3 regions of the Lentzea sp. NPDC051213 genome follow, and region 2 is predicted to be linked to each of the others. Evidence: riboswitches for the same ligand, from Rfam matches in the RefSeq annotation. Region 2 holds a riboswitch; each other region holds the start of a gene.
What was found. A riboswitch is a leader RNA that binds a small molecule or an ion and turns the genes downstream of it on or off. The one in region 2 is predicted to bind cobalamin.

Region 1: it holds a riboswitch for cobalamin, as region 2 does, so the genes downstream of both, cobN (cobaltochelatase subunit CobN) here and ACIA8G_RS12255 (ribonucleoside-diphosphate reductase subunit alpha) in region 2, are expected to answer to the same signal.
Region 3: it holds a riboswitch for cobalamin, as region 2 does, so the genes downstream of both, ACIA8G_RS38430 (putative cobaltochelatase) here and ACIA8G_RS12255 (ribonucleoside-diphosphate reductase subunit alpha) in region 2, are expected to answer to the same signal.

The regions. Positions count from the first base shown of each region.
Region 1 is NZ_JBITEX010000007.1:322,421-332,810, forward strand. It holds gene cbiE (precorrin-6y C5,15-methyltransferase (decarboxylating) subunit CbiE) at 1-117, shown strand, start outside; gene cobM (precorrin-4 C(11)-methyltransferase) at 114-854, shown strand; gene ACIA8G_RS30185 (cobalt-precorrin-6A reductase) at 851-1,552, shown strand; gene ACIA8G_RS30190 (precorrin-2 C(20)-methyltransferase) at 1,524-2,975, opposite strand; gene ACIA8G_RS30195 (precorrin-8X methylmutase) at 2,972-3,592, opposite strand; gene ACIA8G_RS30200 (hypothetical protein) at 3,589-4,827, opposite strand; cobalamin riboswitch at 4,836-4,974, shown strand; gene cobN (cobaltochelatase subunit CobN) at 5,009-8,572, shown strand; gene ACIA8G_RS30210 (winged helix DNA-binding domain-containing protein) at 8,569-9,708, opposite strand; gene ACIA8G_RS30215 (helix-turn-helix transcriptional regulator) at 9,713-10,360, opposite strand.
Region 2 is NZ_JBITEX010000002.1:1,201,009-1,211,398, reverse strand. It holds gene ACIA8G_RS12280 (purple acid phosphatase family protein) at 1-1,146, opposite strand, end outside; gene ACIA8G_RS12275 (hypothetical protein) at 1,320-2,201, opposite strand; gene ACIA8G_RS12270 (cytochrome P450) at 2,541-3,863, shown strand; gene ACIA8G_RS12265 (hypothetical protein) at 3,922-4,293, shown strand; gene ACIA8G_RS12260 (ribonucleotide-diphosphate reductase subunit beta) at 4,301-5,329, opposite strand; gene ACIA8G_RS12255 (ribonucleoside-diphosphate reductase subunit alpha) at 5,326-7,668, opposite strand; cobalamin riboswitch at 7,777-7,984, opposite strand; gene ACIA8G_RS12250 (methyltransferase domain-containing protein) at 8,091-8,714, shown strand; gene ACIA8G_RS12245 (crotonase/enoyl-CoA hydratase family protein) at 8,714-9,496, shown strand; gene ACIA8G_RS12240 (hypothetical protein) at 9,584-10,135, opposite strand; gene ACIA8G_RS12235 (hypothetical protein) at 10,202-10,390, opposite strand, start outside.
Region 3 is NZ_JBITEX010000011.1:24,478-34,867, forward strand. It holds gene ACIA8G_RS38415 (hypothetical protein) at 1-905, shown strand, start outside; gene ACIA8G_RS38420 (threonine aldolase family protein) at 928-1,887, shown strand; gene ACIA8G_RS38425 (MFS transporter) at 1,860-2,999, shown strand; cobalamin riboswitch at 3,016-3,152, shown strand; gene ACIA8G_RS38430 (putative cobaltochelatase) at 3,190-5,091, shown strand; gene cobO (cob(I)yrinic acid a,c-diamide adenosyltransferase) at 5,104-5,718, shown strand; gene ACIA8G_RS38440 (cobyrinate a,c-diamide synthase) at 5,715-7,091, shown strand; gene ACIA8G_RS38445 (SAM-dependent methyltransferase) at 7,122-8,156, shown strand; gene ACIA8G_RS38450 (hypothetical protein) at 8,156-8,980, shown strand; gene ACIA8G_RS38455 (cobalamin biosynthesis protein) at 8,977-10,233, shown strand; gene ACIA8G_RS38460 (M36 family metallopeptidase) at 10,337-10,390, shown strand, end outside.

The DNA.
Region 1 (10,390 bases), on a different contig from region 2:
TACGCGAAGGTCGGTGGTGATCTGGTGCGGATCGCGGTGAACCGCGGTTCGGCCGTCGGCGGGTTCACCGGGTGGCGGCCGCACCTGCCGGTGACGACGTGGAGTGTGACCAGGTGACCGTGCATTTCATCGGTGCGGGGCCCGGCGCGGCCGACCTGATCACGGTGCGGGGGCGGGATCTGATCGCCGCTTCGCCGGTGTGCCTGTACGCCGGGGCGTTGGTGCCGGTGGAGCTGCTGGACTTCTGTCCGGAGGGCGCGCGCAAGGTCGACACGGCGTCGTTGACGCTGGACGAGATCGTCGCGGAGCTTGCCGCCGCCGCTGAGCAGGGGCTTGACGTGGCGCGGCTGCACTCCGGGGATCCGGCGGTGTTCAGCGCGATGGCCGAGCAGATGCGGCGGCTGGACGCGTTGGGGATCGCCTACGACGTGACGCCGGGGGTGCCGGCGTTCGCGGCCGCGGCGGCGTCGTTGCAGCGCGAGCTGACGGTGCCGGGGGTGGGGCAGACCGTGATCTTGACCCGGACCTCGAAGCAGGCCACGCCGATGCCTGCCGGGGAGGACCTCGACACGCTGGGGCGCAGTCACGCGACGTTGGTGCTGCACCTGGCGGTGCAGCGGATCGGCGAGGTCGTCGCGGAGCTGGTGCCGAACTACGGTGCGGACTGCCCGGTCGCGGTGGTGGCCTACGCGTCGCGAGCGGACGAAGTGGTGCTGCGCGGGACGTTGGACGACATCGCGGCGCAGGTCCGGGCGGCCGGGATCAAGCGGACCGCGGTGATCATCGTGGGGCAGGTGCTGGGGGCGACGCAGTTCCCGGACAGCCATCTCTACTCGGCGACCCGAATCCGATGATCCTGATCCTCGGCGGCACCGGGGAGGCTCGGGAACTGGCTCGGAGGGTTCCCGCGATTTCTTCGTTGGCGGGGCGGGTCAGCAATCCGGCGCTGCCAGTCGGCGAGGTGCGGGTCGGCGGGTTCGGCGGGGTGGACGGGCTCGCGCAGTGGTTGCGGGACAACGACATCCACGCCGTGGTCGACGCCACGCATCCGTTCGCGCGCCAGATCACCGCGAACGCTTTCGAGGCGTGCCAACGGGTCGGCGTGTCGTTCCTGATCCTGCGCAGGCCGGGCTTCGAGCCGCAGGACGGGTGGACCTGGGTCGACAGCGTTGCCGAGGCGGCGCTTTCGCTTCCTGGCTCGCGGGTCTTCCTCACGACCGGGCGGCAGGACCTGGCGGAGTTCGCGGGGTGCCCGCAGTGGTTCCTGGCGCGGATGGTCGAGCCGCCGGAGCCGCCGATGCCCGCGCGGATCGAGGTGCTGCTGTCGCGCGGTCCGTTCACAGTGGACGGTGAGCTGGAGCTGATGCGGTCGCGCCGGATCGACGTGCTGGTCACCAAGGACAGCGGCGGTGCCATGACGTCGGCCAAGCTGGAGGCCGCGCGTCAGCTCGGGATACCGGTCGTGATCGTGCGGCGGCCACCGCTTCCACCCGCGGAAACGGTGGCCACCGTGGACGAGGCCGTCAGCTGGTTGGGTACCGCCGGGGCGTGAAGACCACCCCGGCCGGCGTCGCCACGGTCTGCGACGAGCCGATGATCAGCAGGCAGCGCATGTCGATGGTCGCCGGGTCGAGGGCGCCGAGCGTGAGCACGCGGATCTCTTCCTCGGGGCCGCCGACATCGCGTCCGACGACGATCGGTGTGTCTGCGGAACGGTGCTGCAGCAACACTTCCCGCATGTCCGCGACCTGGTGCGTGCGCGCCTTCGAGGCCGGATTGTAGATCGCGATCACCAGGTCGGCCTTGGCGGTGGCCTCGAGGCGTTCGGCGATGACGTCCCACGGCTTGAGCCGGTCGCTGAGTGAGATCACCGCGTAATCGTGGCCGAGCGGGGCTCCGGCCTTGGCGGCGACGGCGTTCGCCGCGGTCACCCCGGGGATGATCCGCACCGGCACGTCCTGGTGCTCGGCGGCGACCTCCAGCACGGCCGTGGCCATGGCGAAGACACCCGGATCGCCGGACGACACGACCGCGACGCGCGCGCCCTTGCGGGCCAGGTCCAGGGCGAACGCGGCGCGTTCCGACTCGACCTGGTTGTGGGAGGCGTGGCGTATCTGGCCGGGGCGCTGCGGGACGCGGTTGAGGTAGGTGGTGTAGCCGACGAGCTCGTCGGCGGCTTCGAGTTCCTGCCGGGCTTCGGGGGTGAGCCAGGCCTTCGCGCCCGGTCCGAGGCCGATGACCACGACCTCGCCCTTGGGTTTGGCGGGCTTGGAGTGGCTGGGGAGCAGGGCCAGCGAGAAGTACGGGACCGAGTCGGGGTCGACGTCGGCGAGCTTCTCCGTGCGCTGGCGGCCGGTGGTGGCGCGTTCGACGTACCAGGCGCCGTCGAGCCGGCCGGACTCCTCCAGCGCGTGCCGCACGTTGCCGAAAGTGCGGCCCAGCTTGAGGATCGCGGCCGAGTCGGTGTCGGCGAGGCGCGCCGCGAGCTCCTCGGGCGGCAGGGTGCCGGGCAGGATCGTGAGGACCTCGTCGCGTTCGACGAGCGGCGTGCCCAGGACGGCACTCGCGCCGCTCACGGACGTCACGCCCGGCACGACCTCCCACTCGTAGCGGTCGGCGAGGCGTTTGTGCATGTGCATGTAGGAGCCGTAGAAGAACGGGTCTCCCGCGGCGAGCACCACGACGTCGCGGCCGGCGTCGAGGTGCGCGGCGAGGCGGGCGGCGGCCTCCTCGTAGAACTGGTCGATCTCGCCCTGGTAGTCGTCGGTGTCCTCGGTCGTGACCGGGTAGACCAGCTGCTCCTGGATCTGGCCCTCGCGGAAGTACGGCTGCGCAATGGTCTTCGCGACGCTGCGGCCGTGCCGGGCGCTGTGGAACGCGACCACGTCCGCCGCGGTGATGAGCCGCGCGGCCTTGACCGTCACGAGTTCCGGGTCGCCAGGACCCAGGCCGACGCCGTAGAGCTTGCCCGTCATTCTTCCTCGCTCGCGATCGCGTTGATGGCTGCCGCCGTCATGGCGCTGCCGCCCCGGCGTCCGCGCACCACCAGGTGCTCCAGATCCGTTGCGGCCAAAGCTTCTTTCGACTCTTGCGCGCCGATGAAACCGACCGGGATGCCGAGCACCGCCGCTGGTCGCGGGGCACCGGCGTTGATGAGGTCGATCAGGTGGAACAGGGCGGTCGGGGCGTTGCCGATCGCGATCACCGCGCCGCCGAAGCGGTCCGTGAGGAGTTCAAGGGCGGCGGCGCTGCGGGTGTTGCCGATGCGTTGTGCCAGTTCAGGTGTGCGCGGGTCCTGCAGGTAGCAGAGGACCTCGTTGTCCTTCGGCAGCCGGCGGCGGGTGACGCCGGACGCGACCATGTTGGCGTCGCACAGGATCGGGGCGCCGTCTCGGAGTGCTTGCCGGGCGTTCCGCACGACGTCGGGGGAGTAGGCGATGTCCTGCGGGAGGTCGGTCATCCCACACGAGTGGATCATCCGCACGACGACCCTGGCGACGTCCTCGGGGAACCTGGTGAGGTCCGATTCCGCGCGAATGGTGGCGAAGGACCGGCGGTAGATCTCCGCGCCGTCCTTGATGTACTGCGTCACCCGATCTCCTCGTCACCGGCTGAGCCGGTAATGCGGCGGTAGCCGTCGCCGGTCGCGACGAACTCGATCACATCGCCGGCGGGGCGGCCGCAGCGGCGTGCACATCCTGACCAGTGCACCTGGCCGGGGGTGTCGGGCCTGGCTAGGCCTGGGGCGTCGGGCCTGGTGGTCAGGCCGGGGGCGTCGGGGCTGGTGGTCAGGCCGGGGGTGTCGGGGCTGGTGGTCAGGCCGGGGGTGTCGGGCCTGGTGGCTAGGATCGAAATTGGGGGTACCCGGCCGGGTGCGTGTGTGTGGTGTGGTGCATCGACCCATGCGCGCGCGTCTGCCCGTACGTCGGAGAGCGAGTTCGCGCAGCCGGGGCGGCCGGTGCAGGCGCTGACGCCGTGCCACGGGGAGGCCGGGTCGGTGATCAGGCCGGTGGTGTCGGTGCCCGGCGGCACGACGAGGCTGCGCCACGGTGTCAGGCGGACCGGGATGCCGGGGAGTCGGTGGGCGTCGAGGCGGCCCAGCGGTACGCCTGGGGTCACCGGTGAGGGAGTGACCGGGGTTACAGCGGGAGTGATTCTGGGGGCGTTCGAGGCGCCGAAGTGTTCGGTGATCTTCCGCACAGCGTCGTCCACTTCGGACAGGCGCCAGGCGGTGCCGCGGAGCTGCTGGAAGAGGCGGGCGGCCACGATGACGGCGTCGACCGGGTCGGTGACTCGGATGCCGGTGTCCTGGCCTGCGAGGAGGAGGACGGTTTCGGTTGGGGCGGCGTTGTGGCTGCTCAGCGTGTCGTCGACCGGGCCGAGCCCGCCCACGGGAGCGCTGACCAGGCCGAAGTCACCGCCCAGCCCACTCACCGCAGCCCCGACCGTGACCAGGAAACGCCCTGGCAGCGACGCCAGCGCCGGATCCGCGCACAACGCCAGATCCAGCGCGTCGACCAGCGCCTGGTTGTCCTCCAACGGCGCCGCGATGATGTTGCGGATGCGCTCGTGCGAATCGGAAGGCAGCAGCCCGGCGGCGCGCAGCCGCGCACCCAGCTCCACGCCGTCCGCGAGGCCCCTGATCTGGAGGTTCGCCCGCGAGGTCAGCTCCACCGACCCGGATCCCAGCTCCAGCGCCGCCACCCGCACGACGTCCCACTGCGCGGCCGACAGCGTGCCGCCCGGCACCCGGATGCGCGCGAGGCCGCCGTCGGCCGCGGGGTGCAGCTCGACGGCGCCTGGGCAGGCATCCGGGTGAGTACGCATAGGTCGGACTGTAACCCGCCGGTTAGGGTGAGCCCGAACGACGAAGCGCAGGAGGAAGCCGGTGTGAATCCGGCGCGGTCCCGCCACTGTGACCAGCGAACAAATCCGCTGGGAGTCAGGAACTCCGCTTCGCCCGTTGCCCGCAACCTGGGGCGAGGACCCCACGAGGGATGGAGCCTGCGTGATCCTGCTGCTGTCGACCTCTGACACCGATCTGCTGTCTGCGCGCGCCTGTGGCGCCGAGTACCGGCTCGGCAACCCCGCGCGACTCACCACCGACGATCTGCCGGCCCTGGTCGACGGGGTCAGCCTCGTGGTGGTGCGCATTCTCGGCGGACGCCGGATGTGGGAGGAAGGGCTGGACTGGTTGCTCGCCAGCGGGCTGCCGGTGGTCGTGCTCGGTGGTGAGCAGCAGCCGGACGCCGCGTTGATGGAGCTGTCCACGGTGCCTGGCGGTGTCTGCGCGGAGGCGCACCTCTACCTCGCGCACGGTGGGCCGGCGAACCTCACCGAGCTGCACAAGTTCCTCGAGGACACGATCCTGCTGACCGGGCACGGGTTCGCGCCGCCCGCGGCCACCCCCACGTGGGGTGTGCTGGAACGGGAAAGCACGCAGCAGGGCCCGACGGTCGCGGTGCTCTACTACCGCGCGCACCACGTTGCGGGGAACACGGCGTTCGTGCACGCGCTGTGCGACGCGATCGAGGCCAAGGGCGGCAAGGCTCTGCCGGTTTTCTGCTCGTCGCTGCGCACGGCCGAGCCCGAGCTGCTGGACACCCTGCGCCAGGCCGACGCGCTGGTCGTGACGGTGCTCGCGGCCGGTGGCACGAATCCGGCGAAGGCGTCTGCCGGTGGTGACGACGACGCGTGGGACGTCGGTGCGCTGGCCGCGCTCGATGTGCCGATCCTGCAGGGGTTGTGCCTGACGTCGAGCCGCGCGTCGTGGGACGAGAACGACGACGGACTGTCTCCTTTGGACACCGCGACCCAGGTCGCGATCCCCGAGTTCGACGGCCGGATCATCACGGTTCCGTTCTCGTTCAAGGAGATCGACGAGGACGGGCTCACCGTGTACGTCGCCGATCCCGAACGGGCGCTGCGCGTCGCCGGCATCGCGGTCCGGCACGCAAGGTTGCGGCACATCCCGGTCGGCGAGCGCAAGATCGCGGTGATGCTGTCGGCGTACCCGACGAAGCACTCCCGCATCGGCAACGCGGTCGGGCTCGACACGCCCGCGTCGACCGTGCGGCTGCTGAAAGCCATGCAGGAGCACGGCTACGACATCGGCACCGAGCTGCCGGGCGTCGAGGAGTTGAACGGCGACGCGTTGATCCACGCGCTGATCGCGGCCGGTGGCCAGGACGCGGACTGGCTGACGCAGGAGCAGTTCGAGAGCAACCCCGTGCGCATCGCGGCGGCGGACTACCGGGAGTTCTACGAGACGCTGCCCGACGACTTCCGCGAGTCGATGCAGGAACACTGGGGTGACGCGCCCGGCTCGTTGTTCGTCGACCACTCGAAGTCCAAGGACGGCGAGATCGTGCTGGCGGCGCTGCAGTCGGGCAACGTCGTCGTCATCGTGCAGCCGCCGCGCGGGTTCGGCGAGAACCCGATCGCGATCTACCACGACCCCGACCTGCCGCCGTCGCACCACTACCTCGCGGCGTACCGGTGGATCGAGGCCCAGTTCGGCGCGGACGCGGTCGTGCACGTCGGCAAGCACGGCAACCTGGAGTGGTTGCCCGGCAAGACCGTTGGCATGTCGGCATCCTGCGGCACGGACGCCGCGCTCGGCGATCTGCCGCTGGTCTACCCGTTCCTCGTCAACGACCCCGGTGAGGGCACGCAGGCCAAGCGCCGCGCGCACGCCACGCTGGTCGACCACCTGGTGCCGCCGATGGCCCGCGCGGACAGCTACGGCGACATCGCGCGGCTGGAGCAACTGCTCGACGAGTACGGCAACATCTCCGCGATGGACCCGGCCAAGCTGCCGGCGGCCCGCGCGCAGATCTGGACGTTGATCCAGGCCGCGAAGCTCGACCACGACCTCGGTCTCGAGGACCGGCCGCACGAGGCGGAGTTCGACGAGTTCATCCTGCACGTCGACGGCTGGCTGTGCGAGGTCAAGGACGTCCAGATCCGCGACGGCCTGCACATCCTGGGCGAGGCACCGACCGGCAGCGTGCGCGTCAACCTCGTGCTCGCGATGCTGCAGGCACGGCAGATGTGGGGCGGCCAGGTCGCCGCGCTGCCCGGCCTGCGGGAAGCGCTGGGGCTCACGACCACGTCGCGCGAAGACACCGACGCCATCGAGGAAGAGGCGCGCGGTCTCGTCCAGGCCATGGAAGACGCCGGCTGGGACGCCGAAGTCGCCAAGACCCTGCACGAATCCGTTGACGTGCAGAAGATCCTCGAGTTCGCCGCGCTGGAAGTGGTTCCACGGCTTGCCCGCACCACGGACGAGATGACGAACGTGCTGCACGCGCTGGACGGCGGCTACATCCCGGCCGGCCCGTCCGGTTCGCCGTTGCGCGGCCTGGTGAACGTGCTGCCGACCGGCCGCAACTTCTACTCGGTCGACCCGAAGGCCATCCCGTCGCGCCTCGCGTGGGAGACCGGCCAGGCCATGGCCGACTCGCTGCTGGAGCGGTACCGCGCGGACAACGACGGCGAATGGCCGCCGTCCGTCGGCCTCTCGGTGTGGGGAACGTCCGCGATGCGCACGGCCGGTGACGACATCGCCGAGGTGTTCGCGCTGCTGGGTGTGCGGCCGGTGTGGGACGACCAGTCCCGCCGGGTCACGGGCCTCGAAGTGATCCCGCTGCCGGAGCTGGAGAGGCCGCGCATCGACGTGACGGTCCGGATCTCCGGGTTCTTCCGCGACGCGTTCCCGCACGTCGTGTCCATGTTGGACGATGCCGTGCAGCTCGTGGCCGCGCTGGACGAGCCCGCGGACCAGAACTTCGTGCGGGCACACATGCTCAAGGACCTCGAAGAGCACGGTGACCAGCGCCGGGCCACGCTGCGGATCTTCGGTTCGAAGCCGGGTGCGTACGGTGCGGGTGTGCTGCCGTTGATCGACAGCCGCAACTGGCGAGACTCCTCCGACATCGCCGAGGTCTACGCGGTGTGGGGCGGTTACGCGTACGGCCGCGGAGTCGACGGCATCGCGGCGCGCGAGGACATGGAGTCGTCGTACCGGCGGATCGCGGTGGCGGCCAAGAACATCGACACCCGCGAGCACGACATCGCCGACTCGGACGACTACTTCCAGTACCACGGCGGCATGGTCACCATGGTGAAGGCGTTGACCGGCAAGGCGCCCGCCGCGTACGTCGGTGACAGCACGCGGCCGGAGGCGGTCCGCACGCGCACGCTGACGGAGGAGACCTCACGGATCTTCCGCGCCCGCGTGGTGAACCCGCGCTGGATCGGCGCGATGCGGCAGCACGGGTACAAGGGTGCGTTCGAGCTGCAGGCGACGGTCGAGTACCTGTTCGGGTACGACGCCACCACCGGCGTTGTCGCGGACTGGATGTACGAGAAGCTGACCGAGTCGTACGTGCTGGACCCGGAGACCCGGAAGTTCCTGCAGGCCTCGAACCCGTGGGCGTTGCACGGCATCGCCGAGCGGCTGCTGGAGGCGGCCGAGCGCAAGATGTGGGAGCACCCGGAGCCGTCCACTTTGGACGCTCTCCGTGCCGCCTACCTCGAGACCGAGGGTGACTTGGAGGACGGCGCCTAGCGCGCCGGCAGTATCCGGACGTCGAAGGACTCCGCCTTCGGGAACGCGAAGGCCAGCAACGCCTGGCCTTCCTTCTCGAGCGTTCCCAGGTCCTTGCCCGACACCTTGGTGAACGGCTCGACGACGAGCGTGCAGGCCTTCTTCTCCTTGTCCACGCGCCAAATTCCCTGGAGCATGCCGCCGATCAGGAGATTGCCGCGCAGCACACCTCCGCGCACGGTCATCAGCAGCCCGTATTTGCGACACCACTGGGCGAAGGACAGGCCCTCCGGGATGATCCGTTCCCGGTTGGCGTGAGAGAGGAACACGTTGTCGTACTCGGGCAGGTACCTGGGCGGCGCGGTGATCCCCGGATCGGGCAGCTCGGCTTCCGGCAGGTCGAACAGCTCCTTGCCGGCCTGGTCCAGGTACACCTTCAGTTCGGGTCGCATCCGGTCCACGACCTCGGCCAGCTTGGTCAGCCCGCACCACGCCTGCACGTCGCGCACACTCGCCGGTCCGAACGCCGCCAGGTACCGCCGGATCATCCGCTCCATCGACTGAGGTTCCTCGGCCGGTTCGCCGAGCCACGTCCGCGCCGACGCGTGGACTGTGCGGCCGGCCTTGTTCCACGTGCCACGCGGCGGAATCTGCACCAGCGCGGCCAGGTTGCGCACCGCGTAGGCGAGCGTCTCCGGCTTGCGGTCCGGCCAGCGCTCGTGCAGGGCCTTGCCGAGTTCGCTCGGCGTCCGCGGCTGTTCGTCCAGCAAGGTCAGGCCTGCTTTGACGACCGCGTCCACGTCGAGGCCCCGCAGCACGGTTGCGTGGCTGGCGTTGGTGTGGAGGTCGCGGTCCAGCACCTGTTGCACCAACGGCCGCAGCGTCAGGCAGTCCTGCGGCGTCACCAGGTGGATCGTCGACCGCATCAGGGCGGTGCGCACCAGCTCGCGTTGTTCGACCATCGTGGACAGTTGCTCCGGCCGGTAGCGGCGCAGTCTCGACCACAGCGCGACGTACGGGCCCACCGGGATCTGCGCGTGCAGGCCCACCAGGTGATCGACCACGTCGCGCTCCGGCAGATCCTGCCGGCGCAGCAGGTACTGCCGGGAGAGCAGTGCCCGGTTGAGCGCGCGGGCGTTCAGACGCGTGGTTGCCACCGCGTCAAGCCTGGTCGAGGCGTACGCAGCAGTGACCAGGGGCGGGGTCCAGGTTAGCGGTGTGACCGGTCTCCTTGATTCCGTCCAGCAGCCCGCTGATCAAGCAGAGGTTCATCCCGCACACCAGCTCGGTGTGCCGCTGCGCCAGGCTGTGGAACGGGCAGTTGCCCAGCAGGATCGAGCCACCGTCCTGACGGGGCTCGAAGCCGAAGGACTCCAGGGCCTCGACGACCTCGCCACCCGCCGACCCGGCCAGGTCCGAGCCCCACTCGTAGGCCCGCCGGTTCAGGATCTCGCGCGGCGGCTCGCCCGTGGTCTGCGCCTCCAGCAACGCGTCCGTCAGCAGATGGCTGGCCGCCTCGTACCGCCGATCCGGCAGCGACACCTCGATCTGCCCGGACGAGCGCAGGTAGAGCTTGGCCGGCCGCCCGGCACCGGGACCGGTGCGGCCCGACCGTCGTTCGTGGACCACGTCGAGCAGGCCCATCTCGACCAGTTTGTCGAGGTGGAAGGCCGCGGTCGTGCGCGGCACGTCGACCGCCACCGAAGCCTCGTCCTTGCTGACGGGTGCGGCCTGGCGCGCCACGAAGTCGTAGAGCCTGCGCCGGTTCGGCTCGTCTAGGGCCGCGACGGCGGCGACGTGGTCGGCCATCTCTAAAACCTACTTCTGTTGACTAAAATC
Region 2 (10,390 bases):
CTGCTGAGCACCGAGCTCGGCGCCGTTGGAGCTGGACGTGGAGTAGGTGCACTGGTGGCAGTAGGCGACGATGAAGTCGATCGTGGGGTCCGCGCGGAACCTCGCGAGCTGGGCCTTGAGCCACGTCTGCTGCCTGCCGCCGGTGTAGTCCAGGTTGGACGGACTGTTGAAGCAGATGTCGTTGCCGTCCAGGCTGATCAGGCCGACGTTCTGGTAGCGCCACGAGTAGATGCAGGTCGAGCCGTCCCACGCGTTGTCGGGCATGGAGAACCGCGCCCGCATGCCGCCGTAGCCGTGGTTGTCGTACCAGCCCTCCATCTCGTGGTTGCCGAGTGCGACCATCCACGGGATGCCCGCCGCGATGACCTCGTTCTGCTGGAAGAACGAGTCCCACTTCCGGGCGTCGTACAGGTCCTCCGCCGGGTGGCCGCCCTCGCCGTTGAGCGCGTAGCTCAGGTCGCCCATGGCGACGTGGAACCGCGGCGCGAGGTCCGCGATCAGGCTGTTGGTCGCGAGCGCGTTGTAGCCGACGCCCTGGTCACCGAACGCGGTGAAGGAGAACCCGGCCGTACTGCCCGCCGCGGGAGCCGTGCGGAACGTGGCGATCTCACCGACCCGTCCGCTGGTCGTCGGGTCGTAGCCCTGATGGCCGACCACGTAGTAGTAGGTCGTGTTGGGCACGAGGTCGCCGAGCCGGACGTGGAGGTAGTACTGGGTCACGGCCTTCTCGAGGTGCGGCGAGAAGGTGTGGTCCGGTGTCTGCCAGGCCAGGTCGCTGGTCAGCGCGCGGACCTCAGCGGGGACGGCCTCACCGAACTCACCCGCGACCGTGCCGATCCTCAGGTACGGCGCGGTGACCTTCGCCGGTGTCTGCCACGAGACCACGACCTGCCGCGACGGATCCGCGCCGAAGGCGAGGTGCCTGCCGAACGGCCGCAACGCGGAGCCCGCCACCGTCTCGGAGGTCAGCAGCACGGCAGGGGCCGCGACGGCGCCGGGGGCCAGCACACCGCCGGCGAGCGCGACACTCCCGAAAGTACCGATCTGGAAGATCTTGCGGCGCGAGTAGCCGCGCATGGCGTCGTCGTACCGCTCGGCGATGCGAGGGTGCGCGGACGCCTTTCTGGGTGGAGGATTTTCACGCATGCACCGACGCTAGGGAAAGACTCTTTACGAAGTCAATGGCGAGTGCGATGCGCGGTTTTCATCCGTGAACTGCCGGTATTCTTCCGGTGTTTCCGCATGCGTTCTCGGCGGACATGTCCAGAATGGGGATTTCGCGGGCCCGGCGGTCGTGCCTCCGCCGGGTCGGCTCGTGGTCAGTCCAGGGCGACCCAGCCGCCGTCGTTCTCGTCGTCGGTGCCGAGCAGGACGTCACGCCCGCCGGTGAGGGTGACCGCCTCGATCTTGTGGCCGTCGAACGTGCCGAGCAGCCGCGGCGTCTTGCTCAGCTCGACGCTCACGGTGTCCTGGCGCGGCACCAGGCGTCCGGCCTCGCGCAACGACGACGTGAACGGGCCGTCGTCACCGGGGTCCACCGCCGAGGAGATCAGCAGCGAGCCCTGCCCGGTGATCGCGATGTCCGACGCGTGCCGGACGGACTCGTCGTTGCCGGCAGTGCGGTACTGGACGGACGTGACCTTGCCGAACCCGTGGTCGCGCACCGAGAAGTACGCCGAGAACAGGGTCGAGGCCCTGGTCCCCGCGCCGCGGTCCGCCCACACCGCGACCAGCCGTGATCCGGCGGCGTGCAGCGCGAAGCTCTCCATGTTGTAGGCCGTGTTGTCGCCCGGCAGGTCGAAGGCCGCGAGCACGCTCACGACGTCACCCTTCACCCGCAGGTGGAAGGCACGGCTGTCGCTGGCCACCGCGACGAACTCGTCGGACCGGCCCGGCACGCGGGTGACCGCCTCGAGGTCGACCGGCGTCTCCCCCGCCCAGGTCAGCGTCCGCACCGCGGTGACCTCGCCGGCGCGGAACACCATCCGGCGGGCGCGGTCCTGGCCCGCCTTCTTGTTGTCGACGACCGAGAGCGCTTCGAGCCGGTCACCCCGCGCGGACAGCACGGCGAGGCCGCTGACGCCCTCGGTGATGCCGCTGCCGACCCGCTGCCACTGGGTGGCCGCGGCCGTCGCGGTGGTCGGGACGAGGAGTGCGGCAGTGAGTGCGAGCGCGCATCCGCGCAGCAGAAAACGGGACAAGGAATCGTTCCTTTCAGGTCGAACGGAGCCCCGGAATGCTTCTGTGCACACCCGGCAATGCTTGCCGACGGGTGTGTTGCCGGTAATCGCGACGCATTCCCGGCGCGTGGAAGTCACTCGAACCTGGCATAGTGGCGCCGTGTCGTCAATTGTCCGCCGCAGCGCTTTTCCGTTAATCGTCTCGGCGGGTGTCGCCGGAAAGACGGTGCGGCACCCGCCGCCATACGACCTGGGTACTAAGCCCCGAGTATGACGACGCGCGAGCAGCGAAGTGGATAGGGTCCGTCCTGGGGTTACCGCAGACCCCGAAGCCCTTGCCGCCGAAGGGGAACGTGCGCCATGAGAGACGTTCTGCACTCAGCAACCACCGTGCGCTCACGGGTGACCGAGTGGATGGGACGGCGGCTGCTCGCCCGGCTCAGCCGGACCGGGTTCGACCTCGAGTCGTCCTGGTTCGTGCCATCACGCGTGATGGCACCGTTGCGGCGCAACGGTTTGGACCCGGTGCCCGAGCTCGCGCGGATGCACGCCGCGGGCCCGATCACCCGCCTGCCGCTGCCGGTGACGGTGTGGCTCGTGACCGGCTACGACGCGGCCAAGCGGGTGCTGGTCGACGCCGAGTCGTTCAGCAACGACTTCAGCCACTTCAAGGAGCTCGGTGTGTTCTCCGCCGAGGCACCGGGCGGGCTGGGCTTCAGCGACCCTCCCGAGCACACCCGGCTGCGGAAGGTGCTGACGCCGGAGTTCACCATGAGAAGGCTCTCCCGGCTCGTGCCGCGGATCGAGACCATCGTGGCGGACCAGCTCGACATCATGTCCATGAAGGACGGTCCGGTCGACCTCGTCGAGGACTTCGCGCTTCCCGTGCCGGCGCTCACGATCTGCGAACTGCTCGGCGTGCCCGCGAGCGAGCGCGAGGAGTTCCAGCGGCGCAGCGTGGCGCGCTTCGACCTGGGCGGGGCCGCCACGGCGTCGCTGTCCGCCGTGTCCGAGTCGATCGTCTACTTCCGGGAACTCGTCCGGGCCCAGCGGCTGGCCCCGACCGACGGACTGCTCGGCGAACTCGTGCGCAAGCACGGTGACGAGCTGGACGACGACGAGCTGGCAGGCCTGGCCGACGGCCTGGTCACCGGCGGCTTCGAGACCACGGCGAGCATGATCTCGCTGGGCACCCTCGCGATGCTGCGCTCCCCCGACCTGATGGACCACGTCCGTGGCGACGAGGAGGCTGTGAGCGGGCTCGTCGACGAACTGCTGCGCCACCTCACCGTGGTGCAGGTCGCGTTCCTCCGGGTCGCCCGCCGCGATGTCGACATCGCCGGCACGAAGGTGCGCGCCGGGGACATCGTCGCGTGCTCGCTGTCCCAGGCGAACCGCGACCCGAGCGTGTACGGCGCGCCCGACGACATCTGCCCGGAGCGGTCCGCAGGGCAGCACCTCGCGTTCGGCTACGGCGCCCACCGGTGCATCGGCGCCGAGCTCGCCAAGATGGAGCTGCGCATCGCGTACCCGGCGCTCGCGAAGCGGTTCCCCCGGATGCGGCTGGCGGTCGAGCCGGGCGCGCTGTCGTTCCGCAAGCTGTCCATCGTCTACGGGCTGCACTCCCTGCCGGTCGACCTCGGCAGCCCGACCCGGTCGGCGGAGGAGCACCTGCTCGGCTGAGGTGAGAACCGCAGCACGTTCTCGCCCCATCCGGTCACCGGATGGGTAGAACGAGATCATGACGACGCCACGTGTCACGGTCTGCCGGGGTTGCTGTTGCGGCACCGCTCGCAAGCATCCCGACGTCGACCACGACCAGCAGCTGGAGGTCCTGCGCGGGCGCCTGACCGCGGTGCGCGTGGCGGACTGCCTCGACGCGTGCACCGAGTCCAACGTGGTCGTCGTGCAGCCCAGCCCGGCCGCCCGCGCAGCCGGGGCGAAGCCGGTGTGGGTCGGATCCGTGCTGGACGACGACGCGGTGCACGGCGTGATCGACTGGATCGACGCCGGCGGTCCCGGCCTCGCTCCCCCACCGCCCTCGGTCTCCGCCCGCATCGTGCCCGCGCCGGCGGTGAAGCCGGACCGGCAGGAAGCTGCCGATCCGGCTTGATCCCGTCCTAGAACTCCTCGTCGAACGACACCGTGCCGGTCACGCCGACCTGGTACGCCGACACCCGGCGCTCGAAGAAGTTCGACAGCTCCTGCACATCCTGCAGCTCCATGAACGCGAACGGGTTCTTGGAGCCGTAGATCGGCTCGATGCCGAGCACCTGCAGCCGCCGGTCGGCGACGTGCTCGAGGTAGGACCGCATGTCCGCGACCGACATGCCGGCCACGCCACCACCGAGCAGGTCCTCGGCGAACTGGACCTCCGCGTCGACGGCCTCGCGCAGCATCTGCCGCACCTCTTCGTACAGCGACTCGTCGAACAGGTCCGGCTCCTCGCGCCGCACCGTGTCCACGACGTCGAACGCGAACGCCATGTGCATCGACTCGTCGCGGAACACCCAGTTGGTGCCGGACGCGAGGCCGTTGAGCAGGCCGCGCGAGCGCAGGAAGTACACGTAGGCGAAGGCGCCGTAGAAGAACAGGCCCTCGATGCACGCCGCGAAGCAGATCAGGTTCAGCAGGAACGAGCGGCGGTCCTCACGGGTGCGCAGCTCGGTCAGCGCGGAGATCGAGTCGATCCACTTGTAGCAGAACTCGGCCTTCGCGCGGATCGACGGGATCGTCTCCACCGCGGCGAACGCCTCGATGCGGTCGTTCTCGTCGGGCAGGTAGGTGTCGAGCAGCGTCAGGTAGAACTGGACGTGCACGGCCTCCTCGAACAGCTGGCGCGACAGGTAGAGCCGGGCCTCCGGCGCGTTCACGTGCTCGTAGAGGTTCAGCACCAGGTTGTTCGCGACGATCGTGTCGCCGGTGGCGAAGAACGCGACGAGCCGGTTGACCAGGTGCCGCTCGGCCTCCGACAGCTTGTTCAGGTCCGCGAGGTCGGAGTGCAGGTCGACCTCCTCGACGGTCCACGTGTTCTTGATCGCGTCACGGAAACGCTCGTAGAACAACGGATAGCGCATGGGCCGCAGCGTGAGGTCCATGCCGGGGTCCAGCAGGGCGAGCTTGCGGGTGGTGTTCTCGAGGGTGGTCACTGGCAGGCCTCACAGGACTCGGGGTTTTCCAGGGAGCAGGCGACGGCGTCGGCCGACGTGACGGTCGGGACGGTGACGGTGGCCTGCTGGATGCGCGTCGCCGGACGGGAGCGCAGGTAGTACGTGGTCTTCAGCCCGGCTTTCCAGGCGTAGAGGTACATCGAGGAGAGCTTGCCGATCGTCGGCGACGCGACGAACAGGTTGAGCGACTGGCTCTGGTCGATGTACGGGCCGCGCGCGGCGGCCAGTTCGATCAGCGCCTTCTGCGGCAACTCCCAGGCCGTGCGGAACAACGAGCGCACCTCGGCGGGCAGTTCGGCGATGCCCTGCGCGGACCCGTCGTCCTGCTTGAGCCGGTTGCGGACCGCCTCGGTCCACAGGCCGCGCGACTTGAGCTCGCGCACCAGGTAGGAGTTGATCTGCAGGAACTCACCGGACAGCGTCTCGCGCTTGAACGTGTTGGACACCTGCGGCTCGATGCACTCGAAGCAGCCGGCGATCGACGCGATCGTGGCGGTCGGCGCGACGGCGATCAGCAGCGAGTTGCGCAGGCCGTGCTCGGCGATCCGCTCGCGAACGGCGGTCCAGCGTTCGGTCTGCGTGGGCGTGACGCCCCACAGGTCCGGCTGCAGGTCGCCCTTGGCCGCGCGAGTCTCGGCGTAGGCGGGGTGCGCCCCCGCCGACGAGGCGAGCTCGGCCGACGACTCCAGGGCCGTCAGGTAGATCTCCTCGGCGATCCTGGTCGACAGCTCCCGCGCCTGCGGTGAGTCGAAGTCCAGGCGCAGCTTGAAGAACACGTCCTGCAGGCCCATGACACCGAGCCCGACCGGGCGCCAGCGCGGGTTGCTGCGCGCCGCCTGCTCCGTCGGGTAGTAGTTGATGTCGATCACCCGGTCGAGGAACACCACGGCCGTGCGGACGGTGGTGCGCAGGCGTTCCCAGTCGATGCCGCCATCAGCGACGTGCGCACCGAGGTTGACCGAGCCGAGGTTGCAGACCGCGGTCTCCTCGTCGCTGGTGACCTCGAGGATCTCCGTGCACAGGTTGGACAGGTGCACCACGTTGCCGGGTTCGGCGGTCTGGTTGCAGGTGCGGTTCGCGGTGTCCTTGAACGTCATCCAGCCGTTGCCGGTCTGCGCCAGCGTGCGGATCATCCGTCCATAAAGGTCACGAGCCTTCACCGTGCGCACGGCACGACCGGCCTCTTCGGCACCGCGGTAGGCGCGGTCGAACTCGTCGCCCCAGAGGTCGACGAGCTCCGGCACCTCGTCCGGGTCGAACAGCGACCAGTCCGCGTCCGCCTCGACCCGGCGCATGAACTCGTCCGGGATCCAGTTCGCGAGGTTGAGGTTGTGCGTGCGGCGGGCGTCCTCGCCGGTGTTGTCGCGCAGCTCCAGGAACTCGTCGATGTCCGGGTGCCAGGTCTCGAGGTACACGCAGGCTGCACCCTTGCGGCGGCCGCCCTGGTTCACCGCCGAGACCGAGGCGTCCAGCGTGCGCAGCCACGGCACGATGCCGTTGGAGTGCCCGTTCGTGCCGCGGATCAACGCGCCGCGCGAGCGCACCCGTGACCACTGCACGCCGATGCCACCGGCGAACTTGGACAGCCGGGCGATCTGGGCGTACCGGTCGTAGATCGACTCGAGCTCGTCGCGCGGCGAGTCCAGCAGGTAGCACGAGGACATCTGGGTGTGCACCGTGCCGGAGTTGAACAGCGTCGGCGAGCTGGGCAGGTAGGCCAGCGACGACATCAGCCGGTAGAAGTCGATCGCCTCGGACGCGGTGTGCGACAGGCCGCACGCGACGCGCAGCAGCCAGTACTGCGGCTGCTCGATGACCGAGCGCTTCGCGGGGTGGCGCAGCAGGTAGCGGTCGTACACGGTGCGCAGGCCGAAGTACTCGAACCGGCGGTCCGCGTCCAGGTCGATGGCGTCGTCGAGCTTGCGGGCGTTGGCCGCGACGAACTTCGCGGTCGCGTCGCCGATCAGGCCTTCCGCGTGCCCGAGCGCGACGCTCTGGCTGAAGGACTGCACGCCCTGGCGGCGCACTTCCTTCTCGATGTAGGCGGCCAGCAGACCGGCCGCCAGCTTGGAGTACTCGGGTTCCTCGGCTACCAGCGCGGCGGCGGTCTGGATCGAGAGACGGTCCAGCTCCTCGGTGGTGGCACCGTCGTACAGGCCGCTGATGGTCTTGGTGGCGACCCGCAGCGGGTCCACGTCGTGCAGACCCACCGTGCAGCGCTCAACCGCGCGCACGATCTTGTTGAGGTCTACCGGTTCGAGTGAACCGTTGCGTTTCTTGACGCGCATGGTGGTGGTGACAGTGTCGACCGCCGTCACAGCTCTCTCCTCGCGAGCTAGGTGGCCACGAGAGCAGCGAGGAGTAGACGGGCGCGCGCGACCGCCACGTCCTCCCGCCCTCCCTCGGGGCCGCGGACGCCCGCACGCAGGCACGTGCGGGGTGCTGGCAGGTCTTCGGACTCGTGGGCACGCCTGTCGGCTCCTACCGGCCGTCGCTTCCCAGACATCGGTGTCCAGTGCTTCTGACGGCTTTCGTTCCCACTCACCGCTGCGGGGCAGTCCCGGATTCACACCGGGTTCCCTCTTGCGACGACCGATCTGGATGATCGGCCGAACCAGCTTCGAGGCACAATACATGGACGCCGGGAGCGATCCACCACCTACATGTAGTGGGCGTGTCGCCTACTTGGAGCAGCTCCAAACGATCACTCTGTGATCACGACGACCGAGGGGGCGGAACCGTGGATCACACCACCCGCTGGCAGCGGTACTGGGACCGCAAGTCGGCGAACTACGACGATCAGATGGGCGTCCTGGACCGCAAGGTCTTCGGCGACTCCCGCCGCTGGGCCTGCTCGCAGGCCACCGGGGAGGTCCTCGAGGTCGCCATCGGCACCGGACTCAACCTGCCGTTCTACCCCGCTGCCGTCACCTTGACCGGCCTCGATCTCAGCGAACGGATGCTCGACCTCGCGCGATCCCGCGCCCGGGAACTCGGCCGCGAAGTGACGCTGCAGCAAGGAACCGCGCACGCCCTCCCGTTCGCCGACGGCGCGTTCGACACCGTGGTGTGCACGCTGGGGTTGTGCGCCATCCCCGACCCCTCGGTCGCGGTCGGCGAGATGATCAGGGTGCTGCGTCCCGGCGGGCGGCTGATCCTGCTCGACCACGTCGCGGGCTCGGCCCGGCTCACCCGCGGCGTGCAGTGGCTGGTGGAGCGAGCCACGATTCCGCTGGCAGGCGAGCACTTCCGCCGCCGGCCGCTGCTCCTGCTCCAGGCACGCGGCCTCGAAGTCGAGCAACGGCAACGCTTCAAGCTCGGCCTGGTGGAACGACTCGTCGCCCGCAAACCCGTGGAGGACTGATGGACGTCCGTGTCGAGACTTCAGGCACCACAACGGTGATCTGGATGGACCGCCCGGACCGGCGCAACGCCGTCGACGGCCCGATGGCCGCCGAACTGCGGGACGCCTTCCTCGCGTTCGAGGCGGATCCCGGCCAGCGAGTGGCGGTGCTCGCGGGCGCGGGCGGGACGTTCTGCGCGGGCGCGGACCTGACCTCGGTCAGCGACCCGTTGCGGCGCAACGAACTCGACCCCGACGGCGGTGGCACCGGCCCGATGGGACCGACGCGGTTGCAGTTGAGCAAGCCGCTGATCGCGGCGGTCAGCGGCCACGCCGTCGCGGGTGGACTGGAGCTGGCGCTGCTCGCGGACCTGCGGGTCGTCGAGAGCGATGCGGTGTTCGGCGTGTTCTGCCGGCGGTGGGGCGTGCCGCTGATCGACGGCGGCACGGTGCGCCTGCCGAGGGTCGTCGGGCTGGGGCGGGCGCTGGACCTGATCCTGACCGGCCGTCCCGTGCACGCCGACGAGGCGCTGGCGATCGGGCTGGCCAACCGGGTCGTCGAGCCTGGCGAGGCCGTACCCGCGGCGCTGCGGCTGGCCTCGCAGATCGCCGCGTTTCCGTTCGAGTGCGTGCTCGCTGATCGGGCGTCGACCTACGCGGGTCTTGACCTGCCGCTGGCGGAGGCGTTGCGCGCTGAGGGGGCGGCCGGGGTGCCGATCGTGCGGCAGGAAGGGGTTGCCGGCGCGGCCCGGTTCGCGTCTGGGGCGGGGCGGCACGGTCACTTCGACGGCGGGCCGGGGTAGATCGGTGGCGAGCAGGTTCACGTCCGGCACGGTCACTTCGACGACCGGCCGAAGCAGCCTGCCCCGCCCGATTCACGTCCAGCGCGGTCACTTCGACGGCGGCCCGGGGTAGACCGGCGGCGAGCCGGTGTCCATAGGTGGCACGACCTCCCCACCCTTGCGCACGACGAACGCCATGTCCGGGTAACGCTCGTGCAGCGCACCGGCGAAGTCGCCGGCCTCGTTCACCGACGTCACCTCGACGCCCGATCCGTCGACCTTCGGTCCCACAGCGGAAATGGTCAGGCCACGGCCTTTCCAGTACTCGCGGTCGTCCATGACCCGCCCGCCGGCCGCCTTCATCTCGGCCAGCGAGTACTTCGCGTCGCGGAACTCCACCCGCACGCCGGACGCGGCCTTACCGACCTCGGCGTCGAGCCGAGGGTCGGGCTTGCGGTAGACCACCAGGGACGGCACCTCGTGCCGGAGTTCGAGCCCGGCGAAGGTGCCGGTGAACGACTCCAGCAACGGCTGGATCGCGGCCGCGGCGGCGGTGAGCGCGGGGTCGACGGGCGGCGGACTGCCCTGCTCGGTGGCGTTCCTCCCGCAGGAGGCCACGAGCATGGCCAGCAGCGCGACCACGACAGCCTTGCGCACCATCACCCCTCCGCGTCCGGTCTGGTTCCGTCCTGCACAGAGGACGGAACCAGACGCCTCCCAGGTTGCTCAGCCGGTGGTGGTGTTGAGCCGCACGCCGACCCTGGCCATCGAATTCTGCAGGTCGGCGAAGAACACCACCCTGGAACACACCCGGCCGGGTGGCACGTAACCCTGGCACGGCTGCTCGAAGTTGGACCCGGTCGCCATTCCGCTGATCACGCCACGGGCGAGCACGCCGCCGTCGTTGGTCGGGCT
Region 3 (10,390 bases), on a different contig from region 2:
CGCCCGCTGCCCTGCGCGCCCTGGTGAGGGCCCGCTTCTCGCTGCCGCCGACGCTCGCGAACAACGGTTCGGAGTCGCACGCCGGCCTGCGCCGCCTGGTGGCGTCGTTCTTCACGCCGGCCCGCGTCGCCGCTGCGGAGCCTCGCATCCGTTCCCTCGTTTTGGAACGCCTTGGTGGCACGGATCTCGTGCGCTCGCTCGCGTGGGACCTGCCGGCGATCGTGCTGATGGACCTGCTGGGGCTGGAGAACGTCGACATCCCGACGTTGAAGCGGTGGAGCACCGGGTCGCTGGAGTTCTTCTGGGGAGACATCTCCGTCGAGCGGCAGATGGAGCTCGTCGACGACGTCGGCGATTTCCACCAGTGGCTGATCAAGCGCTACCACGCGCGGGACGGAGAGCTGTTCTGCGCGTTGGCCGATGCCGGTGTCTCCGCTGAGGACTCCGCCGGCCTTTGCTACTTCCTGCTGATCGCCGGTCAGGAGACGACGACTCAGTTGTTGTCCACGGCGTTGCGGCGTGCGTTGCAGGACCGTTCGTTGTGGTCTTCTCTGCCTGCGCCTGGCGTGGCGGAGTCGTTCGTGGAGGACGTGCTGCGGACGGAGACGCCCGTGGTGACCTGGCGGCGCCTCACGGCCCGTGAGGTCGTGCTGTCCGGCGTGCGGGTGCCTGCCGGTGCTGAGCTCGTGTTGTTGTTGAGCGGCAAGGAGAACGACCCTCGGCACCTGGCGTTCGGGTACGGGCGCCACTTCTGTCTCGGCGCCGGGCTGGCGCGGCTGGAAGCAGCGGTGGTGCTGCGGACCGTCGCCACGCACGAGCCGTCGTTGCGGTTGGACGGTGGAGTTCCCGAGTGGCTGAACCTCCTGTCGTTCCGCGCGCCTAAGTCGGTGGCCGTGAGTCGTTGACCTGAGGTTTGATGCCTGGGTGATGAACCGTCAGCTCTCCGGAGTCACCAAGAGGACGCTGCTAGAGACGCTCGGCCCGGTCCCGGACGTGGATCCGGACCGCTACGGCGACGGCGGCCCGGTAGGCGCGCTGGAGACGCGGGTAGCGCAGCTGCTGGGCACCGAGGCGGCGTTGTTCGTGCCGACGGGGACGATGGCGCAGCAGATCGCGCTCAAGTGCTGGGCCGACCGCACGCACAACCCGATCGTGGCGATGCACCCGCAGGCGCACCCGATCACCCACGAGGACGACGCGCTGACCGTGCTGTCCGGTCTTCGCCCGATCAAGGTCGGCAACGACGAGGTGGCCACCTGCCCCGAGCCGTTCGGCACGCTGCTGGTCGAGGTACCCGACCGCGAGGCCGGCTTCATCCTGCCGACCCGGGACGAGCTCACCTCGGTCGTCGACGCCGCCCGCGAACGGGACGCGGTCGTGCACCTCGACGGCGCGCGGTTGTGGGAGAGCACGTACGGGCTGGGCAAGCCGCTGGAGGAGATCGCCGGGCTGTTCGACTCGGTCTACGTGTCGTTCTACAAGTCTTTGGAAGGCATCTCGGGGGCGGCTTTGGCTGGCACCCAGGACTTCGTCGACCAGGCGCGGGTCTGGCGGCACCGGTACGGCGGCATGCTGTTCCAGCAGTGGCCCGCCGCGCTCTCCGCGCTGCACGGCCTGGACACCGTGCTGCCTCGGTTGGGTTCCTACGTGGCGCACGCCAAGGTCGTGGCGGAGGCGATGGGGCAGCCGGAGCCGCACACGCACCAGTTCTCGCTGCACCTGCCGGGTGACCCGGCTCGGCTGACTGAGCTGAGCGGGAAGTTCCTCGGGAAGTTCTGGCGGGATGGGCGGCTGGCCAAGACCGAGGTCACTGTTGCCGGTCCGGCGCTGGAGTGGACGGGCGAGGAGGTCCGGGAGGCTTGGCAGCACTTCACCGGCCTGCTGTGACCCGGCAGCTCTGGCTCTGGGGCCTGGTCGCGGTCGGCAGCCGCCTGCCCGTCGCGATGGCACCGATCTCGCTGGTGTTCCTAGGGCGAGCGGGCACCGGCGGCTTCTCGTTCGGCGCGATCGCGACCGCGGTGTACGTGATCGGCGAGATCGTGGGCGCCTCCGTGCTCGGCGCCCGGCTGGGCCGCTCCCGCCGCCAGCTGCCGGCGGGTCTGGTCGTCGGCGCACTCGCGTTCGCCGCGACGCCGTTCGCCGACGGGGTGGTGCTGCTCGCGCTGGTGTTCCTCGCCGGAGCCGCACCGGCGGCCGCGCCCGGCGGCACCCGCGCGATGCTGACCTCGCTCGTGCGGGAGGAGAAGGTCGCACGGGCGCTGAGCGCCGAGGCCGTGCTGTCGCAGATCGTGTGGGCGGCGGCACCCGCGCTGGCCGCGGCGCTGTCGTTCCTGATCCACCCCGGCGCCCCGATGCTGGTGGCGGCCGCGTTCCTGCTGGTGGCGGCAGTGACACTGGGGTGGCTGCCGGAACCCGAACGCGTCACCGCGCCGATCAGCCGGTCACTGCTCGCCGCGTGGCCGATCTTCCTCACCAGCTCGGCGTCGAACGCGCTGTTCGCGGCGACCGAGCTGATGCTGCCCGCGCTGCTCGAGGAACGGGGCATCGCCTACGGCTGGTCGGGGCCGATGCTCACCTGGTTCGCGCTCGCCTGCGCGGCCGGCGCGCTGATCTACGGCCTGCGCACCTGGCCTGGGTCGGTGCGGCTGCACAGCCTGGTGCTGCTCGTCGGCATGGCGCTGTGCATCGGCATCACGGTCTTCCTGCCAGGTCTGCCGGGCATCACCGTCGGTCTGCTGTTCGCGGGGTTGTTCCAGGCAGGGGCGATGGTGTCGCGGAGCCTCTCCCTGCGTGAACGCCTGCCGACGCACGCTCACGCGGCCGCGTACTCGGTCATGTACGCCTTCGCCGGGATCGGGTACGGCGGGTCCGCGTCGATCTCGGCGGTGGCGCTGGAGCTGTCCGGTGCGTCGACCGCGATCCTCATCGGGGTCGTGATCACGCTGGTGATCATCGGGGTCAGCGCGTCGGCGGAGCGCTCTGTCGTGAAGGCCACCTGACTGCGGGGTTGGTCCGTCCCCGGCGAAATGCGACGATGCCGGGGCTGTGAGGGGTGTACGAGGAAGCCGGTGCGAATCCGGCGCCGTCCCGCGACTGTGACCGGATCTGGAGAAACCGGGAGTCAGGAACTCGTCCCCCTCTTGATCACCGACCGCGGGCGTGGACACCCGAGGAAGGACTTCGCCGAGCATGTTCCCCTTTTCGGCTGTCGTCGGTCACGACGACCTCCGGCTGGCCCTCTTGCTGAACGCCGTGCATCCCGGCATCGGCGGCGTACTCGTGCGCGGCGAGAAGGGGACCGCGAAGTCGACGATCGTGCGTGCCCTGGCCGCGCTGCTGCCGGAACTCCAAGTCTCCGAAGGCTGTCGCTTCGGGTGCGCGCCCGGCACCACCGACTGCCCGGACGCGCCGCACGAACGGATCGAACGGCGGCCCGCGAGGCTGATCGAGCTGCCCGTCGGCGCCACCGAGGACCGGCTGGTGGGGTCGCTCGACCTGGAGAAGGCGCTGACCGAGGGCGTGCGGGCGTTCCAACCGGGACTGCTCGCCGCCGCGCACCGGGGCGTGCTCTACGTCGACGAGGTCAACCTGCTGCACGACCACCTGGTCGACCTGCTGCTCGACGCCGCCGCGATGGGGCGCGCACACGTCGAGCGCGAAGGCGTCTCGGTGTCGCACCCGTCGCAGTTCCTGCTGGTCGGCACGATGAACCCGGAGGAGGGCGAGCTGCGGCCGCAGCTGCTCGACCGGTTCGGGCTGACCGTGGCGGTCAAGGCCGCGCGGGACGTGCACATCCGCACCGAGGTGATCAGGCGCCGGCTCGCCTACGAGGCCGACCCCGTGACGTTCGCCGGGCAGTGGGCGGCGGAGGACGCCAAGCTCAAGCAGCAGATCACCACCGCGCGGGAGAACCTCAAGGCGGTGTCCCTTCCGGACAGTGAGCTGCGCCGGATCGCCGCTGTCTGCGCGGCTTTCGAGGTCGACGGCATGCGCGCGGACCTCGTGGTCGCCCGTGCCGCCACCGCGCACGCCGCGTGGCGGGGCAGCGAGCAGGTCGAGGAGTCGGACGTCGAGGTCGGGGTCCGGCTCGCGCTGCCGCACCGGCGGCGGCGTGACCCGTTCGACGAGCCGGGTATCGAGGAGCAGCAGCTCGAGGACGCGATGCGCCAGGCCGCCGAGCACGCCGAAGAGCCAGAGGGACCGGACGACGACGGTCCCGGTGGTGGCGAGCTGCCCGAACCGCAGGAAGGCCCGGCGGGCAACGGGAACGCGCCCAACGACCGGCCCGCGCCGGAACCCGCGCCCGCGTTCAAGGCGCGGCTGCTGGAGGTCCCCGGTGTCGGGGAAGGCGCGCCGGGCAAGCGTTCCAGGGCCCGCGCCCGCACCGGCCGGATCGTCCGTTCCTCCAAAGTGGACGGCAACGGGCTGCACCTCGTCGACACGCTGACGAACGCGGCACCGCACCAGAACGCACGTGGCCGCAGCGGTCCCGGGCTCGTCCTCACCGGCGCCGACCTCCGCAGGGCGGTCCGCGAGGGCAAGGAATCGAACCTCATCCTGTTCGTCGTCGACGCCTCCGGCTCGATGGCCGCGCGGCAGCGGATGTCGGCCGTCAGCGGCGCGGTCGTCTCGTTGCTGCGCGACGCCTACCAGCGGCGCGACAAGGTGGGCGTGGTGACGTTCCGCGGCCAGACCGCCGAGGTCGCCCTGCCCCCGACGACGTCCGTGGACGCGGCCGCGACGCGCCTCAAGAAGATGCGCACCGGTGGCAGGACGCCGCTCGCGGACGGGCTGCTCAAGGCGCACCGGGTGCTGGAGATCGAACGGCTGCGCGACCCGCAGAAGCGCCCGCTCGTGGTGCTGCTGACGGACGGCCGCGCCACCTCGAGCGGCCTCGGCGGCGACCCGATGAAGGACGCGATCAAGGCGGCGGGCCTGCTCGAGCAGACCGCGGTCGTGGTCGTGGACTGCGAACAGGGCCACATCCGGCTCGGCCTCGCGCAGAAGATCGCCGAGGCGCTCCAGGGCACCTGCGTCCGGCTCGACCAGCTCAGCGCCGACCACCTCGCTGGCGTGGTCCGCGCGGCTTAAGGAGAAACCCCAGTGCCACAGGGACAACCCACCGAGGTGCCGAAGGACGGCCTGACCACCCGGCAGCGCCGCAACCGGCCGTTGCTGATGCTGCACACCGGTGAGATGAAGGGGAAGTCGACGTCCGCGTTCGGCATGGCGCTGCGCGGCTGGAACCAGGGCTGGGACATCGGCGTGTTCCAGTTCGTGAAGTCCGCCAAGTGGAAGGTGGGCGAGGAGTCCGCGTTCAAGGCGCTCGGCCGGCTGCACGAGGAGACCGGCGAGGGCGGCGCCGTCGAGTGGCACAAGATGGGCGAGGGCTGGTCCTGGTCACGCAAGCAGGGCACCGAGGACGACCACGCCGCGGCCGCACTCGAAGGCTGGCACGAGATCCAGCGCCGGCTCCGGTCCGAACGTCACGGCTTCTACGTGCTCGACGAGTTCACCTACCCGCTGCACTGGGGCTGGATCGACGTGGACGAGGTCGTCCAGACGCTCGCCGACCGCCCCGGCCACCAGCACGTGGTGATCACCGGCCGGTACGCGCCGGAGAAGTTGATCGACGCAGCCGACCTCGTGGTGGAGATGACCAAGGTCAAGCACCCGATGGACGCCGGCCAGAAGGGACAGCGGGGGATCGAGTGGTGAATCGGCTGGTCGTCGCGGCCCCCGCCTCGGGCAGCGGCAAGACCACGGTCGCGACGGGCCTCATGGCCGCGTTGCGCCGGGCCGGGTCGCGGGTCGCGCCGTTCAAGGTCGGCCCCGACTACATCGACCCCGGCTACCACTCGCTCGCCACGAACAGGCCGGGGCGCAACCTCGACCCGGTGCTCGTCGGCGAGGAGCGGATCCCCGGCCTCTTCGCGCACGGCTCGAAGGGCTGCGACATCGCGGTCGTCGAGGGCGTGATGGGCCTGTTCGACGGCCGGGTGGACACCGCGGGGGTCGGCTCGACCGCGCACGTCGCCAAGCTGATCAACGCGCCCGTGCTGTTCGTCGTGGACGCACGCGGGCAAAGTCGATCACTCGCCGCGCTGCTGCACGGTTTCCGCGGCTACGACCCGACGGTCCGGCTCGGCGGCGTGATCCTCAACCAGGTCGGCTCGGAACGCCACGAGCAGGTGCTGCGGTCCGCGTGCGACGAGGTGGGCCTCGACGTGCTCGGCGTGTTGCCGAGGGACACTCAGTTTTCGTTGCCCTCACGGCATTTGGGGCTCGTGACGGCGGCCGAGCACGGCTCAGAGGCGGTCGCCGCGGTCGACGCGATCGCCGCCGCGGTGGCCAAACACGTCGATCTCGACGCGGTGCGGGCGCTGGCGTCGTCGGTGCCGGCGATGGCGGTCGCCGCGTGGGAACCGCAGGTCGAGCGGGTCGCCGGTGAGCCACTGGTCGCCATCGCGGGCGGAGCGGCTTTCACGTTCGGCTACGCCGAGCACGTCGAGGTGCTCAAAGCAGCGGGCGCGGCCGTGGCGGTCGTCGATCCGTTGCGCGACGAAGATCTTCCGGAAGGCACCGCCGGTCTGGTGTTGCCGGGAGGTTTCCCCGAACAGCACGCGGAAGCCCTGTCGGCCAACGTGAAGTTGCGCGAGGCCGTCAGTCGGTTCGCTCGATCGGGTGCGCCGGTCCACGCCGAGTGCGGTGGGTTGCTGTACCTGGCGCGGTCGCTCGACGGGCATCCGATGTGCGGCGTGCTCGACGCAGACGGGTCCATGACCCCGAAGTTGACCTTGGGCTACCGGGACGCCGTGGCGTCCACGGGTTCGCCGCTGCACCCGCCCGGCAGTCGCGTGACCGGCCACGAGTTCCACCGCACGCAGCTGTCCACACCGCACTCGACCCCGCCCGCGTGGCACTGGCGCGGCGTCGATTCCCGGCCTGTCGCCGAGGGTTTCGTGGTCGGTGGCGTGCACGCGTCGTACCTCCACACGCACCCGGCCGGTGATCCGGAAGCCGTAGCCCGGTTCGTGCGGGCCTGCCACCCGTTCGTGGCAGGAGTGGCAGACGGTACGGTCTTCGCCTAAGCCTCTCGCCGAAACCCCTGTGGAGCTGTCGTGACGACGACCGGTCGGGTCTCCTTCGTCGGCGCCGGTCCCGGTGCCGCCGACCTCATCACTCTCCGAGGCGCGCGCCGCATCGCGGAAGCCGACGTCGTGATCTGGGCTCCCAGTGCGGTGGACGCCGAGTGCGTCCGCGACCACGCGCGCGCCGACGCCGAACTGGTCGACTTCTCGCGCGTGACGCCCGAGGAGATCACGGACATGTACCGCCGTGCCGCCGCGTCGCGTCAGACGGTCGTGCGCCTGCACGCGGGCGACGCCGCGACCGGCGGTGGTGTGCAGGAGCAGCACGACCTGTGCGTGCGCCTGGGTCTCGAGGTCGACGTCGTGCCGGGTGTGTCGGTCGTGGCCGCCGCCGCGGCGAAGATCGGCCGCGAGCTCACGCTGACCGAGGCGTCGTCGACCGTGCTCATCTCGCCGGAGAGCAGCGAGCTCGTCCGCGAGTTCGCCGAGCTGCAGACCACGATGGCCGCGACGGTCTCGGGTGCGCGCACCGGCCAGTTCGTGGAGAAGCTGCTGGCCGGTGGGTACGCGGAGACCACGCCGGTCGTCGTCGCGTACAAGGTGAGCCAGCCGGACGAGCTGGTCGTGCAGACCACGGTCGGCGAGCTGGAGTCCGTGGTGAAGCTGCACAAGCTGTACCGCCCGACCCTGTTCCTGGTCGGCGCCGCGGTGAAGGCGCCCACGCGCCGCGTTTCGGCGTCGGCCACCGTCTCGGTGGACGAGCCGATCCGCGCCGCCCGCCCGACCCGCTGGTCGCGTCGTGCCGCCACGCGCATCGCCACGCGCACCGACGAACCCGTCCCCGCCACGCCGGACGCTCCTCCGGCCGAGCCCAACCCGGCGTGGAACGCGGTCGAGGAGTTCCAGCAGTCGGTGCGCAAGCCCGCCGAGGAGCCCGACCCGAAGCCGAAACCGAAGCTGACCGTGGTCGCGGCCGAGAAGCCGAAGCCGCCCACCGTGCGGGCCTCGACGGCCACGCAGAAGAAGAAGCCGGCGGCCCGTAAGCCCAAGCGTCCGAACAGCTGATGACAGCCTCGGTGGAGCGGCTGCGGCAGGCGGCGGGGCGTCCCGTCGAGATCGTCGATGCCGCGGACGGCCTGCGCCCGGCGCTGAACGTGTGCCGCGCCCGCTCGGCCGTGATCGTCGAGCTCGCCGACGGCATCGGCCCCGCCGAGATCGCCGCCGGCCTCGCGGGCTGGCGCCGCACGCTGACGGTGTCGGACTCCGGCGAGCTCACCACGCTCGACCCGCGCGACGCGGTGACCCGCCGCTGGACCGCGCCGGACGCGGTGTTGTGCTTGGCGGACAACGAGTTCCTCCTCGGCCACGACTGGGCGCTGCCGGACGACGCGTTCGCCAGCCGCTCGCACGTCCTGGGTGCCGAGGTCCGCGCCTTCGTGCTGGCGAGGCTGGCCCCGCGGCCCGGTGTCCTGGTGTGGGACGTGCTGGCGGGGTCGGGCGCGGTCGCCGTGGAGTGCGCGCGCCTGGGTGCCGCGGTGCTCGCGGTGGAGCCTGATCCGGTGCAGTGCGTGCGAATCATCGCGAACGCGTCCGCTCACGGTGTCGACGTCCGGGTCGAGGAAGCCGAGCTGGATGCGCCTTCGTTGCCGCGCCCGGACGCGGTGTTCGTCGGCCGCGGTGACCTTGCCGCGGTCAAGGCGTGCGCCGCGGTGTCCGCCCGCCGTGTGGTCGTCGCGACGGAACGGGTGGACGAGATCGTGCCCGCCCGTGACGCGTTGCAGGCCGCCGGATACGAGGTGGAGGGCGTGCACTGGACCGCCTCCCGGCTGCTCGACTCGGGGTTCGCTCCGGCCGTCCCGGTCACGCTGCTGTGGGGGACCAAGAAGTGATCGGGGTCTTCGCCGGCCCCGCACAACGTGGTGACGCCGCCGATCTGGCCGGTCTGCTGGGTGCCGACGCGGTCGTGCCCGACGGTCCGGTCAAGCCCGCCGTGCAGAAGCTGTGGCCGCGGCTCGGTGCTGTGGTCCTGTTCCTGGACGCGGGTACCGCGGTTCGCCTGATCGCACCCCTGTTGCGGGACAAGGGATCCGACCCCGCGGTGGTCTGCGTCGACGCGCACTTCGTGGTGGCACTGGCAGGCGACGCGGACGCGTTCGCCCGGCACATCGCCGACTGTCTCGACCGCACGGCCGTGGTGACCGGCGGCCCGTCGATCGACTCGGTGCTGGACGAGCTCGTGGAGCAGCTCGACGCGACCGCCGACGGCGATGTCGAGGGCTGCACCGCGGCCATCGAGGCCGGCGAGACGGTCGTGCTGCGCAACCCGTTGAACTTCCCGCTGCCCGCCCTGCCGCCCAACGTGATCGCGGCGGGCGAGGACGCGACGTGGATGATCGTGATCGACGACCGCGCCGCCGGCGCCAAGGACAACGTGCTGCGGATCGTGCCGCGCACGCTCGTGGTCGGCGTGGGTTCGACGCGGGGTGCCTCGGCCACGAGCGTCGGTGCCGCGCTGGCGGAGCTGGACGCGCAGGGCGGGCTGGATCTGCGCGCCATCAAGGCCTTTGCGACGGCGGACGTCAAAGCCGAGGAACCCGGCATCGTGGATGCCGTGGAGGACTGGGGTTTCTGGCACGGCGACACCGCCGAACTGCTGACGTTCCCCACCGGCGAGCTGGCCGAGATCGGCGTGCCGAACCCGAGTTCGGTGGTGCGCAACTCGCTGGGCACCGCGAGCGTCGCGGAGGCGGCGGCGGTGCGTGGCGCGCAGACGGTCGGGCAGGGTGCGCCGGTCGAGCTGGCGGCCGAGAAGTTCAAGCGGGACAACGTGACCGTGGCCGCGGCACGGGTGTTGCCGCGCGGCCGGCTCGCGCTCGTCGGGCTCGGTCCCGGTGCAGCGGAGGAACGCACTCCGCGCGCGGAGTCGGAGATCCGCCGCGCCGCGTTCGTGGTCGGTGCACCGGAAGCGATCGACGCGGTCGCGCCACTGCTGCGGGCGGGCACCGAGGTTCGCCACGAGGGTGCGCAGGAGCTCGCCGCGCTCGGTGCGGCGGTCGCGTTCATCGCTTTGGGAACCGGGCCAACGCTGGACAATCCGGTCGAAGCCGACGTAATTGTTGTTCCCGGAGTATGGGACCGCTAATGGTTTTCCGTCTTTCGTAGGGTCTCTCCACAAGTTTTGTTGATTACCGTCGGCGTGCACACGGCCCACCCCTGCATCGGGCCCGAAAGCACTGGAGACCGACATGAGATCGCGTCGTCTCGTCGCGGTGGCCTGCACGGCCGGCGTCGCCCTGTCC